4 regions of the Pseudoalteromonas sp. SR43-7 genome follow, and region 4 is predicted to be linked to each of the others. Evidence: predicted binding sites of a transcription regulator. Region 4 holds the regulator's gene; each other region holds the start of a gene.
What was found. The regulator sigma-54, encoded in region 4, starts transcription at its own class of promoters, with help from an activator protein. The targets are predictions, from matches to a motif close to GTTGGCACGNNNNTNGNNT.
Positions count from the first base shown of each region.

Region 1: H5087_RS17385 (EF-hand domain-containing protein) is a predicted target of sigma-54. The motif match lies at 1,601-1,619, and genes of this name have one in related genera.
Region 2: H5087_RS06635 (DUF2726 domain-containing protein) is a predicted target of sigma-54. The motif match lies at 1,562-1,580, and genes of this name have one in related genera.
Region 3: H5087_RS05880 (LiaF domain-containing protein) is a predicted target of sigma-54. The motif match lies at 1,661-1,679, and genes of this name have one in related genera.

Region 1 is NZ_JACJDY010000027.1:16,606-19,747, reverse strand. Features, by position in the region: partial or broken gene H5087_RS20225 (energy transducer TonB) at 118-354, shown strand; gene H5087_RS17400 (EF-hand domain-containing protein) at 411-647, opposite strand; gene H5087_RS17395 (calcium dependent protein) at 657-893, opposite strand; gene H5087_RS17390 (hypothetical protein) at 1,080-1,307, opposite strand; gene H5087_RS17385 (EF-hand domain-containing protein) at 1,332-1,565, opposite strand; gene H5087_RS17380 (sensor histidine kinase KdpD) at 1,896-3,142, shown strand, end outside.
Region 2 is NZ_JACJDY010000006.1:84,665-87,806, reverse strand. Features, by position in the region: gene arcB (aerobic respiration two-component sensor histidine kinase ArcB) at 1-352, opposite strand, end outside; gene folE2 (GTP cyclohydrolase FolE2) at 584-1,504, shown strand; gene H5087_RS06635 (DUF2726 domain-containing protein) at 1,620-2,216, shown strand; gene mtnN (5'-methylthioadenosine/S-adenosylhomocysteine nucleosidase) at 2,339-3,046, shown strand; gene H5087_RS06625 (regulatory signaling modulator protein AmpE) at 3,047-3,142, shown strand, end outside.
Region 3 is NZ_JACJDY010000005.1:143,796-146,937, reverse strand. Features, by position in the region: gene suhB (inositol-1-monophosphatase) at 1-245, opposite strand, end outside; gene H5087_RS05885 (VOC family protein) at 489-905, shown strand; gene H5087_RS05880 (LiaF domain-containing protein) at 944-1,612, opposite strand; gene H5087_RS05875 (BON domain-containing protein) at 1,941-2,507, shown strand; gene H5087_RS05870 (YqaE/Pmp3 family membrane protein) at 2,580-2,738, shown strand; gene H5087_RS05865 (hypothetical protein) at 3,130-3,142, shown strand, end outside.
Region 4 is NZ_JACJDY010000002.1:87,543-90,684, reverse strand. Features, by position in the region: gene ptsN (PTS IIA-like nitrogen regulatory protein PtsN) at 1-123, opposite strand, end outside; gene hpf (ribosome hibernation promoting factor) at 128-415, opposite strand; gene H5087_RS01740 (RNA polymerase factor sigma-54) at 442-1,941, opposite strand; gene lptB (LPS export ABC transporter ATP-binding protein) at 2,011-2,736, opposite strand; gene lptA (lipopolysaccharide transport periplasmic protein LptA) at 2,733-3,142, opposite strand, start outside.

The DNA of each region.
Region 1 (3,142 bases), on a different contig from region 4:
GATTTATCAAGTCCTGAACTGCGAAGTAAGGTAGGTGAATACTGGGATGTTGCTAAAAGAGTTGAGCCGCGATATCAGATAGAAGCTGCAAAGAAAAGTATTTAAGGCTGTGTTGAGTTTGCTATGTTAATTAATTCACAAGGTGAAGCCCAAGGGTATAAGGTTGTCTCGTCTTACCCTGAGGGCGTGTTTGATATTGATGCGGCAGCTGCTGTGGGTTTATGGAGCTGGAAACCGACAGTTGAAAATACGAGTAAGCAACCGATTCTAACTTATCTCAAAATGGATTTTATGGTGAGCCCAAAACCTACTGATGCAGAGTACTTAGCGCATTGTTGTAAAAATAAAGTCTAAACGTAATTAATAGTATAAATATAATAAGCTAGGTGTTTGTGTACCTAGCTATAAGATTACATACTTGCATATAAACTGTATTCACTTAGCGTTAGCTTGCCGTCTTTGTCTTGATCATAGCTTGAAAATCGAGACCACAAAGCGGGGTCTACAGCGGTTTCTGAACGTGTTAAAAAACCATCCTGGTTTCTATCAAGTTTTTCAAATTGCTCTGCAACATTGTTGCTTGCAGCAAAGCCTAATGTGCTAAAAATACTAAACGCAAAAAGCGCTATATAGCTTGTTTTTTTCATGAAAAATACTCAGTAGAGGTTATTGGTAAGGTAATTTTTAAATTCGATTAACGAAATTTGGTTATCTTGGTTTTTGTCCCATTTTACGAATGTGTTTAATAGTTGTGGTTGGGGATCAAGTTCGTCATGCGTTAAATAGCCACTTTTGTCGCTATCGAGGTGATCAAAGCGTTGCTTTACATCAAGTGCAGCGGCATCAAAGCTTAATAGCATTAAGATGCTTATAATAAGGGGAAGTATCTTCATGGTGTTCCTTCCAAAAGATGTATTTAAAGTTTGTGGCTAAAATAAAGTGAAAAGGAAAAAGCACTTGCCGTAATTTAACTCCCAACATTAAATCCTTTTACACACTCCCTCAGGGATTATGGCAAATGCTTTTAATTCCAGTTTACCTATAACAAGCTTAAGTAAAGCTTAATCAGTAATTACTCATTAAGGTTTAAAGCTTTCAAATTCTTTTTTTGAGACTTTTTCATCACCGTCTTCATCTAAGTCGGCAAACTGTCTCATTACTTCCTTGTCTTCCTTTGCTTCTACAATTGATATTTGTCCGTCCATGTCTTTATCTAAGTGGGCAAAGCGCACATTTGTTGGCGATGCAATTACAGTGGCACTAATTGCTAAAAACATTAATGAAAAAGCGGCTATAAGTTGTTTCATAATCACGTTCCTTATTAAATGAGTTTATTGAATAAATTTTTTGAATTCATCTAGCGACAATTGCCCATCTTGATTAGTATCAATTTGAGAAAAATTCTCGTGTAACACAGCATCTTCACCTGCTTCGGCTTCACTCAATGTGCCGTTACTGTCTTTATCAAGTTCGTTAAAAGTCGCGTGAACGTCCATTGCGTGTGCATTAGCGCCTAAAAAGCCTAAAGCCAGTAATGATGAAATTACTAAAATGCGTTTGTTCATAATTATTTCCTTATTGATTAAAGTTATTACTCCTATTACAAAAATGGTGCCAATAATAATTGTTGTTATTTTTCAATTGGTTATTGTTTTTGCTTTAAGCCAGTGAGAAGTTTTTACTGGGTTTATTGTAATTTTTGTGCGCCTTTTGCAACACTATTTAGTGAGGTTGAAAGGGAATTTATTAAAATCAACGAGTTACGTTGTCTCTATTTGGCGACACATTGTTTTATAGTGCTGGCTGTTAATCGTATTAAATATAATTGCTGGTTCAGCTAGTGTATAAGGTAAGCACTTAATAATAGAGCGCTTAACTTAAAAGGACTAAACGAAATGCCAGCAACCATAGCTAAAAAATACCAAGCAATGCTTAACTGGCGGCCTAATTTAATTGGGCAATTTGCAATGAGTATGCTGCTTTCGCTACTTCCGCTTTCTATAGTGGTGATCGTATTTTTAAATGCGCTTAATAAGCAATTAGCGGTTACTCAAAGTATTGTGAGTAGTAACTACCAAGTTACCAAATCGTTTAACACTTTAAAGCAAGAACTCAACAGCCTTGAACGCGCTACTAGGCAAAACTGGGTATTAAAAAGTGAATCGCTTGATAAGCTCATTGTCGATAAATGGCAATCATCCCTACAAAGCATTGATGAACTCAAATTTGTAAACCCGAATAAAGAGTATATCAACCAATGGCAACGCTTATATACCACCTTACAAACCGCGCATGTAAAACTCGTTGAGCAAAAACAACAACAAGCTGAGCTATTTGTGCCAGTGAGCGATTTAATTGCTGAGCTTACTTTATGGTTACGTGATAAAAACGAAGCGCAAATTACCAATAACCAAAATGAGCTTACAAGCCTGCAAGCGTCATTTATAAACTGGCTGGTGGCACTAATTCCGCTGACTTTAATTGTTGGGGGAGGTTTTTTATGGCGCATAAGTGGGCGGCTAAAAGGGTTAACTACGGTTATTGATAAGCTTGGGCAGGGGCATTGGCAGCAAAAAATATCTGTGAAAGGTTCAGCTGAGCTTGTTGAGCTAGGAGAAAAGCTCCAATGGGTACAAGAACAGCTTCATATGCTTGAGCAGCAAAAAGATACTTTTTTACGCCATGTAACTCATGAGCTAAAAACGCCGCTTGCTTCAATGGTTGAAGGCACTGATTTATTAACTGATGAAATAGTAGGTCCAATTACTGCTGAGCAAAAAGCGGTGCTTGAGCTTATTAGCCAATCTATGGTGCGCCTTCGCACAATGATTGACAGTTTGCTGAGTTATAATGCGATTCGCACCAGTAAAGACAGCTTAAGCGAAGTTGAGTTTAGTCTTCTTATTAATAAAATTAATAGCCATTTTGAGCATCGCTTAACTGCGCGTCAGCAAGCTCTGCAGTGGCAAAATACTTTACCGAATAAACCGCTTGCTTTACCTAGTGAGCTTATTGAGATGATTTTAATTCAGCTTATTTCAAATGGCTTAAAATTTTCAGAAGATAAGCAAAGCGTTACTATTAATTTAGCGCTTGAGCAAAACCAGCTTTGTATCGTTGTACTTGATAAAGGGTGCGGTAT
Region 2 (3,142 bases), on a different contig from region 4:
TACGCTCATCAATTTCGATATTTAGACGATTAATGTTATCTTTTAAGGTTTGATTTAAAAGCTTTTCTTGCTTGGTGGCGCTATCTAAATAAGCATATGAGGCATCTAGTTGTCGAATTGAATTAAGCAACACACTTATAATTAAAGGAGAAACTACAGCCGTAAAAAATACCACGGCTAAAATATCAACCAGGTGTAATTCGCCTATCGCCACATAATAAAACATGCTCGATAAAATAAGAGATACAGTTAAAAATAAAGTGTAACAAATAGCAGCGGTTTTAAATTCACCAAATCGCGTTATTGAGCTGGAAAGTACCCGAGCCCAAGGGCTCAAAGAATAATCGGTCATACGTAATTTTATCTCTTAGCTGTGTACTTAATATAAAGAAGGCAATGCGTATGTACAAACATACCATTTTCCCAAATTTTAGCATTTTTCTCCTACCACTACTCACGTTGTGCGATAAAAACAGAATTTTTCATGTTTGATTTAGCTCATCTATTAAACTCATCATTTCAGCAATAAATTATTTAGTGTAAAATGCCCCGCTTTATTATCCCCAAAATACGAGTAGCGCACATGCAAACCAATATGCCAGATATAGCAGACACTGCACCCGCTTTACAAACAGGTAAATTAGACTGGGTTGGCATGGGCGAAATAGAACTGCCATTTATTTTTGAATCCCGAGACTTATCTCCAGTTACAGTAAACGCCAAAGCTCGTGCATTTGTAAATTTACATAAAGAAGATGCCAAAGGCATTCATATGTCACGTCTATTTTTGGCACTTGATCTGCTTTCAACCGAGCAGCAAGTCAATCCGCAAACGATAGCGCAGGCACTCGATACCTTTATAACTAGCCACGAAGGGCTGAGCGATAAAGCACAAATTGAATTTAAATTTGAATTACCGCTACGCCGTAAGTCACTATTAAGTGGTAAAGCGGGCTGGAAAAGCTACCCCGTTGTACTTACCAGTACAATTGAAAATAACGTTATTAGCTACGAGCTAACCGTAGATGTTACTTATTCTTCAACGTGCCCATGCTCTGCTGCACTTGCGCGACAGCTTATACAAAACGCGTTTAACGAAAAGTTTAACCAAGAAACCTTAAGCCAAAAAGATGTGCACGAATGGCTAGGCACTACACAAGGCATTGTAGCTACTCCCCACTCGCAGCGCTCTATTGCCAACGTAAAAGTAAAGCTTGATAGCAACATTCAAGAATTTGACGTAGTTACGCTAATTAACACCCTTGAAGCTGAGCTTAAAACACCAGTACAAGCAGCAGTAAAACGTGAAGACGAGCAAGAATTTGCCCGTTTGAATGGTCAAAACCTTATGTTTTGTGAAGATGCAGCGCGTAAAATTAAAGCACTGCTAGAGGCAAACAATTACAGTGATTATTGGCTGCAAATAAACCACTATGAGTCACTGCATGCACACGATGCTGTTGCTATTGCAGTAAAAGGTATTAAAGGAGGCTACAAAGCTTAATCGCTGTGTAGCTATTGCTTGTATACCAGTCGGTAATTATTTTATAACCCATACTTTTTAGGCACGTAAATTGCTTTATTTGAGCAGTGTCAATTTGTTGTTATGGAGTTACCGTATGGAATTCGCTTTATTTTTAATCCTAGTATTAGTTGTCGGGGCCTCTGTTGTTGCGTCAAAATTTAATGACGATGGCGGAAACCCGTATCCTTTTACTCGCAAGCAAACTGTTTTTACGCAGGTTGAAGGCGCTTTTTTAAATCTTCTAGAGCGTGCTGTTGGCGATCAATATAAAATTGTTAGTCGTGTTAAGTTAATCGACGTTATTGACTGTAAGCAAGGCCTTTCAGTAAAGTCTAAACGTGCTGCTTTAGCTAAAGCTAAAAATAAGCAACTCGACTTTGTTTTAATCGACAAAGAAAAACTAACAATCATTGCTGCTGTTGACCTAGTTAACAATGCCAACAAAGATGGCCACAAAGCTCAACGCGACTGGTTTGTAAACGGTGCACTAGAGTCTGCGGGCATTCCACATATTCGTATGAAAGTTAAATCGGGCTACCGCCCTTCTGAAGTACGCGATGCAATTATGTTTAAACTTGGTAAGCCTGCAGCAACACAAACTCAGCGCCCTGTTCGTAATCGCTCACATAAGCCAGCGGTACTTTCACCTTCTCAGGCTAAAGCGCAAACCACCGCGTTAGCTGAAATTTAAAAAACGAATTAAATACTCTCCTAAAAAGTATTTAAAGCGAGCTCATAAACAAGCTCGCTTTTTTGTTTTTTATTGTTAACTTCACGTATAATCAAGTGATTCAAACTCAGGAATTAAACTTTATGAATGTTGGTATTATTGGCGCAATGGAGCCAGAAGTTAAAATTTTACGTGAAGCTATGCAAAACCCACAAATTTTAACTAAAGCAGGTTTCACTTTTTATACTGGCGAGTTGGCTGGTAACACGGTGACACTTGTTCAATCTGGTATTGGTAAAGTCGCATCAACTATTGCAACTACCTTACTGATCGATAACTTCAAACCTGATTGCATAATTAACACAGGCTCAGCCGGTGGATTCGATCCATCGCTAAGTGTTGGCGATGTAGTAATTTCGTCAGAAGTACGTCACCACGATGTAGACGTAACTGCTTTTGGCTACGAAATTGGCCAAGTACCACAAATGCCGGCAGGCTTTGCAGCACACCCTAAATTAGTTGAAACAGCACAGCAAACAATCGAACAAATCAGTGATGTTAAAACACTCGTTGGCTTAATTTGTACTGGTGACACATTTATGTGTGACCCTATACGCATTGATAAAGCACGTAGTGATTTTCCTACAATGCTTGCTGTTGAAATGGAAGGTGCTTCTATTGCACAAACGTGTTTTACGCTAAACACACCATTTGTTGTAATTCGCTCAATGTCTGATATTGCTGGTAAAGAGTCACCACAATCATTTGAAGAATACCTAGAAACAGCATCAATCAACTCATCTAAAATGGTTGTTGCACTTTTAGAAAAACTAACAGCAGTATCTTTGTAAATGCTTAGCAATATTGTTCAAAATCACTTGGACTTTATTGCCTTTATACTAGCGCTCCTTGCTGAGCGCTTTATTCCCCTTATTAGCTGGTATCAT
Region 3 (3,142 bases), on a different contig from region 4:
ATCCATTGGTAATCATCATCCTTGCCTTTATGCTCACCTAGTTCTTCACCAACAATTGAGTGAGTAGGGTAAGACTGTAAAATAGTGTCACGAATTACGGCTTCGGCTTCTTTATCAATGTTAGTTACTAAGTCGTTAGCGCCTTTTTGTTGCACTTCAACTTTTGATAAATCTTCACTTGCGCGAAGTAAAATTTTGCCTGCGTTGCGCGCAGCGCGAACCGCAATGTTTAACATTGGATGCATGGTATTACCTTTGGGTTGTAAAAGAACGTTTATATATTTCAGCCGGCGTATTTTAGCGACTTTTGACATAAAGTAAACAATAAACCCCAAATACTTATGTTTGTTTTTTATACAAGATTGAAAAGTGTATATATTTTTAAAAAATAATTATCTGCATTTAAATAAATTAATTTTAAATAACACTTTACCTAAAGTTAACTTGAGGTTTTATCTTACTCCTAACTTAACTGATAGGATAACATTATGTATTTAGAGCACGTAAACTTAGTCGCGAGTGATATAGATAGTATGCTTACATTTTATCGCGCTGTATTTCCGCATTGGTCAATCAGAAGTGAGGGCAGAGGTGACTGGCATGGAAAACCAAGACGCTGGGTACACTTTGGAGATGACACGCATTACATTGCGATAAGTGACCATGGTGAAGGTGAAAACAGAAACTTATCGGGCCATCAAATTGGTTTTGCACACTTTGCTTATGTAACTAATAATTTAAGTGCAGTAGTAATGCGCTTAAATAAAGTGGGTTTTACTCTAAGCAAGCAAGGTAGCGAGAATCCTTTCAGAAAGAATGTCTACTTTATTGATCCTGCAGGGTTTGAAGTTGAGTTTGTAGAATACCTAAGTGACATACCAAGCGAGCGCAATAACGATCTATAATAAAATACCAAGCAGCACGTTAAAGTGCTGCTACTCAATTATAGTGAGCGGTTATTGTTACCCGTGCCAAACTGGGTTTTTAGCTCATTTGCAAAGCTTATAAATTTTTCTTTAATTGTGCGCTTTATTTTCACTTCAACCGAGCCCATAACTGCCTTTCCTTCAATATGAATTGTAGGGCCTTGGCGTTTGTTAAGCGACACAGATTTATTTTCAAGGCTACTTAAAATACAAAACATTTTAGACACTACATTGACATGCTCTGGTACGTAAATTTCATCGCTACCAAAAATACAGTTAACGTGAATAGTCACATTTTGATGCGCAAAAATGGCATCAGTAAAATCAAGCACCACCGATCCCATAAAGTTACTCAAATATATATTTTTTGGCACAACCCACTGACCACTTCGCTCGTTAGATCCTAAAATACTGCGCAATGTAAAATCATCATCACTGTTTTGCTGTGCACTATAATGTGGCGTAAATTGCGATTGTTTTTCTGCTTTATATTGCTGATCGGTATTAAGTGTTAAGTCTTCTACTAAGGCTAGCAGAGCTTCGTTATTAGGTGCATCCATCGCATTATCTAAACGTCTTTCGAATGCATCAACAGAAATAACACCATGACTGTAATTATAAATTAATTGATCAATCACTTGTTCGCGTACTTGCTCTATTGGGCGGTCTTCAACTTTTACAGACATGAGTTATTCCTTATTATATTTACTATTGATACTGCTCTTGTAGTTAGGCTGCAAACCGCGTACCAAATATAATTTCATTAATTATCAATTGGTTATTTTTTAACGGTGTTTTTTGTTTTGTTATATTAACGATAGATTAACCAAAAGAGCAATTATCTAGCTATTTTCACTATTTGAGAAAGTTTTACCGAGTAGCCTGTAAATAGTTACACAAACATAGATAAGGTTTTATCTTTTAATTAATTCAAGTCTTTGAATTTTAAGTATAAATAAAGTTGGCCTGAAGCTCGCATTAGTTAAAGTGTCTTTAATCAAAAGGAGAAAGATTATGAAAACATTTAACAAATCTATTATCGCAGCTCTAGTTCTTGGTACTACGGCTATGGGTGCCCAAGCAAACAGCTGGGAAAACGAAAGTAAAGATGCTTGGATTGATGGTAAGGCAGAAACCGTTCTACTTATGAACACTAATCTAAACAACTTTGACATTAACACTGATGTAAAAAATGGCAAGGTAGTACTTACAGGTAAAGTTAATAGCGAACTCGATAAAGAGCTAGCAGAAGAACTTGTACTTAGCCTAGATGGTGTAACTGATGTTGATAACAGCCTTACTGTCGTTAAAAGCATGGACACCGAAGATAAAAGCAACGACATGATGGACGATGATGATAACGACCTAACGGACGCTAAAATCACCACTGTAATCACAACTCGCTTCCTGTTTGACTCAGAAGTAGGTGGTACAGACATTGACGTTGATACCGACAACGGTGTGGTAACTCTGAATGGCTCTGTAGAGTCTGAAGCTGAAAAGCAACTAGCAGTTAAAATTGCTAAAAATGCTGAAGATGTTCGCGACGTAGTTGATAAACTAGCTATTGTTGCTGAATAATACAGTATAGTTAAGGCCCAGTAATACTGGGCTTTAAGTCTTTTCAATGTTTAATTTAAATGGAGTTTGATTATGGATATTATTCGTATAATACTTTCGGTTTTATTACCGCCATTAGGTGTGTTTTTGCAAGTTGGCTTAGGTATGCATTTTTGGTTAAATATTCTATTAACACTGCTAGGTTATTTCCCAGGGTTAATACATGCAATCTACATTATTGCGAAAAAATAATGACAGATTATATATTGTGTAAGCCGACTACTGAGGTTTAGCTAAATACTTTAGTACCGATCGGCTCACAATATTAGTTTTTAAAGAATTTTTAGATAGTTTTTAAATAGTTTTTTAGGTTAAATCCAATTTTTAACGCCCTCCAACCCATTGATTCACTTCCTTAACTCACTCCCAATATTATTTTAAAACTATACTTATTGTTTACTAATAAGCTTTCCAGCTAACAGCCGCGCTCAGATTCTGACTTGATGCCATTTAGGAAATCTTCAACATTAGTGTGTTTATACATCTATAATATACAATCAAATACTTTATTATTTAGTGACAATATTACCTTCACTTCTAGTGTTATCATTAAACTAGGTTTTAGGCATATTGAGGCAGTTAATTGAATATTCGAC
Region 4 (3,142 bases):
TTGCGGTAAATACGGAAGTTTGTCGTGAGCAAGTTCGCTAATGAACTCTAAAATTCTTTTTTTGCTATTAAAAAGGACCGCAGCTTTGCTGCAGTCCTGGCATATAAGTGAACTTAATTTCATCATATTAGTGGCGAGCAAGCTTCTCTTTGTGTTTGATTACTTGGCGATCGAGCTTGTCGATCAACGAGTCAATAGCGGCATACATATCTTGATGTTCTGTAGAGGCAAATAGCTCAGCACCGCTTACGTGTATTGTGGCTTCTGCTTTTTGATTTAATTTTTCTACATCGAGAATGACATGAACATTATTAATATGATCAGAGTGTCTTTCAAGCTTCGCAAATTTAGTATTAATATAGTCTCTTAGTGAATCGGTTAATTCTACGTGACGACCAGTTAAGTTTAGTTGCATAAGCATTACCCTCTTAGTTTAGCGTCTTAAATCAGACTTTTACGCTGATTTGACGGTGGAATAGCAAGAGATTCGCGGTATTTTGCGATTGTACGTCTCGCTACTTTAATTCCTTGCTCAGCCAATATATCCGCTATTTTGCTATCACTCAATGGTTTTGCTGAGTTTTCTGCTGCGATTAATTTTCGGATAAGCGCACGTATTGCTGTAGATGAACATTCACCACCGTTTTCAGTACTTACATGGCTTGAGAAAAAGTATTTAAGCTCAAATATACCACGGGGTGTATGCATGTACTTTTGAGTAGTCACGCGCGAAATTGTCGATTCGTGCATTTCTACCATTTCAGCGACATCATTTAAAACCATTGGTTTCATGGCTTCAGGACCATGTTCAAAAAAGCCTTGTTGTTGCTTAACAATACAATTAGTAACTTTTAATAGCGTGTCGTTTCTACTTTCTAAGCTTTTAATAAACCACTTAGCTTCTTGTAAATGTGAGCGAATAAACTGGCTGTCGCCACTTGATTTTACAGTGCGAGACATTGCCGCGTATTGGCTATTAACACGAATTTTAGGCATGCTATCTGGGTTTAATTCGACAACCCAGCGGCCTTTAATTTTTTTAACTGACACATCAGGAATAACATACTCAGATTCTTCCCTTACAATAGTATCAGCAGGTTTTGGGTTGAGAGTATGTATTAGTGTCATTACTTCTTTAAGCTCTTCTTCTTTAAGCTTAGTTTTTTTCATTAATGTACGATAGTCGCGAGCTGCTAATAGATCAATATGCTCGGTTAAAATCATTTTCGTTTCATTAATGTAAGGTGTTTCTTTATCAAATTGATTAAGCTGAATACACAAACACTCTTGTAAACTACGTGCAGCAATACCAACAGGATCAAACAGTTGGATGCGTTTTAATACCGCTTCAATTTCATCAAGTTCAACTTCGTTATCATCTTCGTTTTCTTGATTAAAGCTTTCTAAAATTTCTTCGCAACTGAGAGTTAAAATACCTGAATCATCGACGGCCTCTACAATCGCAATAGCGATGGCTTCATCGGTAGGGCTAAATGGCGTTAGTTGTAATTGCCACATTAAATACTCATGGAGCGTTTCAGTAGAGGCGCCTTGGTATATTGATTCGTCTTCAGGCATTGGACCTGATGATGCTGCAGGAGCGGCACTCATGTACTCATCCCAACTAACATCCATAGCCATGTCGTCACTTAGCGTGTCTTTTGCAAGTGCTTCACCAGTATCTTGTTCATATTCGCTCGGAGCATCATCAGCAGATGCGCTAACAGTTATGTCATCGGTATCAGCTTTTTGCTCGTTTTTACCAGCAGCGTCTTCAGAATAGTCTGCCTCTTCAACCTCTAAAAGTGGATTACTGTCGAGAGCTTCTTGTATTTCTTGCTGGAGATCCAATGTACTGAGTTGCAACAAACGAATAGCTTGTTGCAACTGTGGAGTCATTGTAAGTTGCTGGCCCATGCGCAGCTGTAGTGATTGCCTCATGTATCTCTAACAATCCTTTTATGTTGTTATAATTAATACTAGCAGATGCTTAAAGACATGGCGTAAATGTTACAGCCTAAATTGCTCGCCTAAGTAAACATCGCGTACAGTTTTATCATTTAATACGTGTTCTGGAGTACCTGATGCAATCAGCTCCCCATGAGAAACAATGTAGGCTTTTTCACAAACATCAAGGGTCTCTCTTACGTTATGGTCGGTAATTAATACACCAATCCCACGATTTTTAAGATGTTCTATTATTTTCTTTATATCTAATACCGAAATAGGGTCAACACCGGCAAACGGTTCATCCAGTAGTATAAATTTAGGATCTGCTGCCAGCGCTCGTGCTATTTCTACACGACGACGTTCTCCACCCGATAATGCCATACCTTGGCTATCACGAATGTGTTGTATGCTAAATTCATCTAATAAGTTATTGAGCGTGTCTTCTCTGGCTTGTTTATTTAGTTCTTTGCGCGTTTCTAAAATGGCCATTAAGTTTTGATAAACAGTCAGCTTTCTAAAAATTGATGACTCTTGCGGTAAGTAGCCTATGCCTAATCTAGCACGACTATGCATAGGTAAAAGAGTAATATCGTTATCATCAATAGATATTTTACCTTTGTCGCTAGGAACAAGCCCTACAATCATATAAAAAGTCGTTGTTTTACCAGCACCGTTAGGGCCAAGTAAGCCAACTATACTGCCAGCTTGTACTTCAAGGCCGACGTTTTTTACAACTTCACGACCTTTATAGCTTTTTGCCAATAGTTCTGCTTTTAATGTGCTCATGGTTGACCTTTATCGCCTTTTTTACTTTTTTTAGTTTCGATCGGTACTAAAATTGTGTGAACGCGGTCAGTTGAGTTTTCATCTTTTTCGGCACTGATGAGCTGCTGCTCTATGTCGTAGGTAATGCTTTTAGCATTTATTTTTTGTCCGGCTTGCGATACTTGTGCATTACCAACAAGCGTTAAAAAACGCTTAGATACATCATAACGTACTTCGTCAGCACTGGCGCTCATAGTCGTGCCGTCTGATTGCTTTTCTTCAAAGTGCGCAGGGCTACCTGTGGCAATTAATAATTGTTTATTATCACCAAGTTCATCACGTTTGTGCACTTCGAGGCGATCGGCTGTAATGCGGCGATTACCGTGAATAATCTCAACGTTTTTCTCAAAAATCCCGACATTAGCTT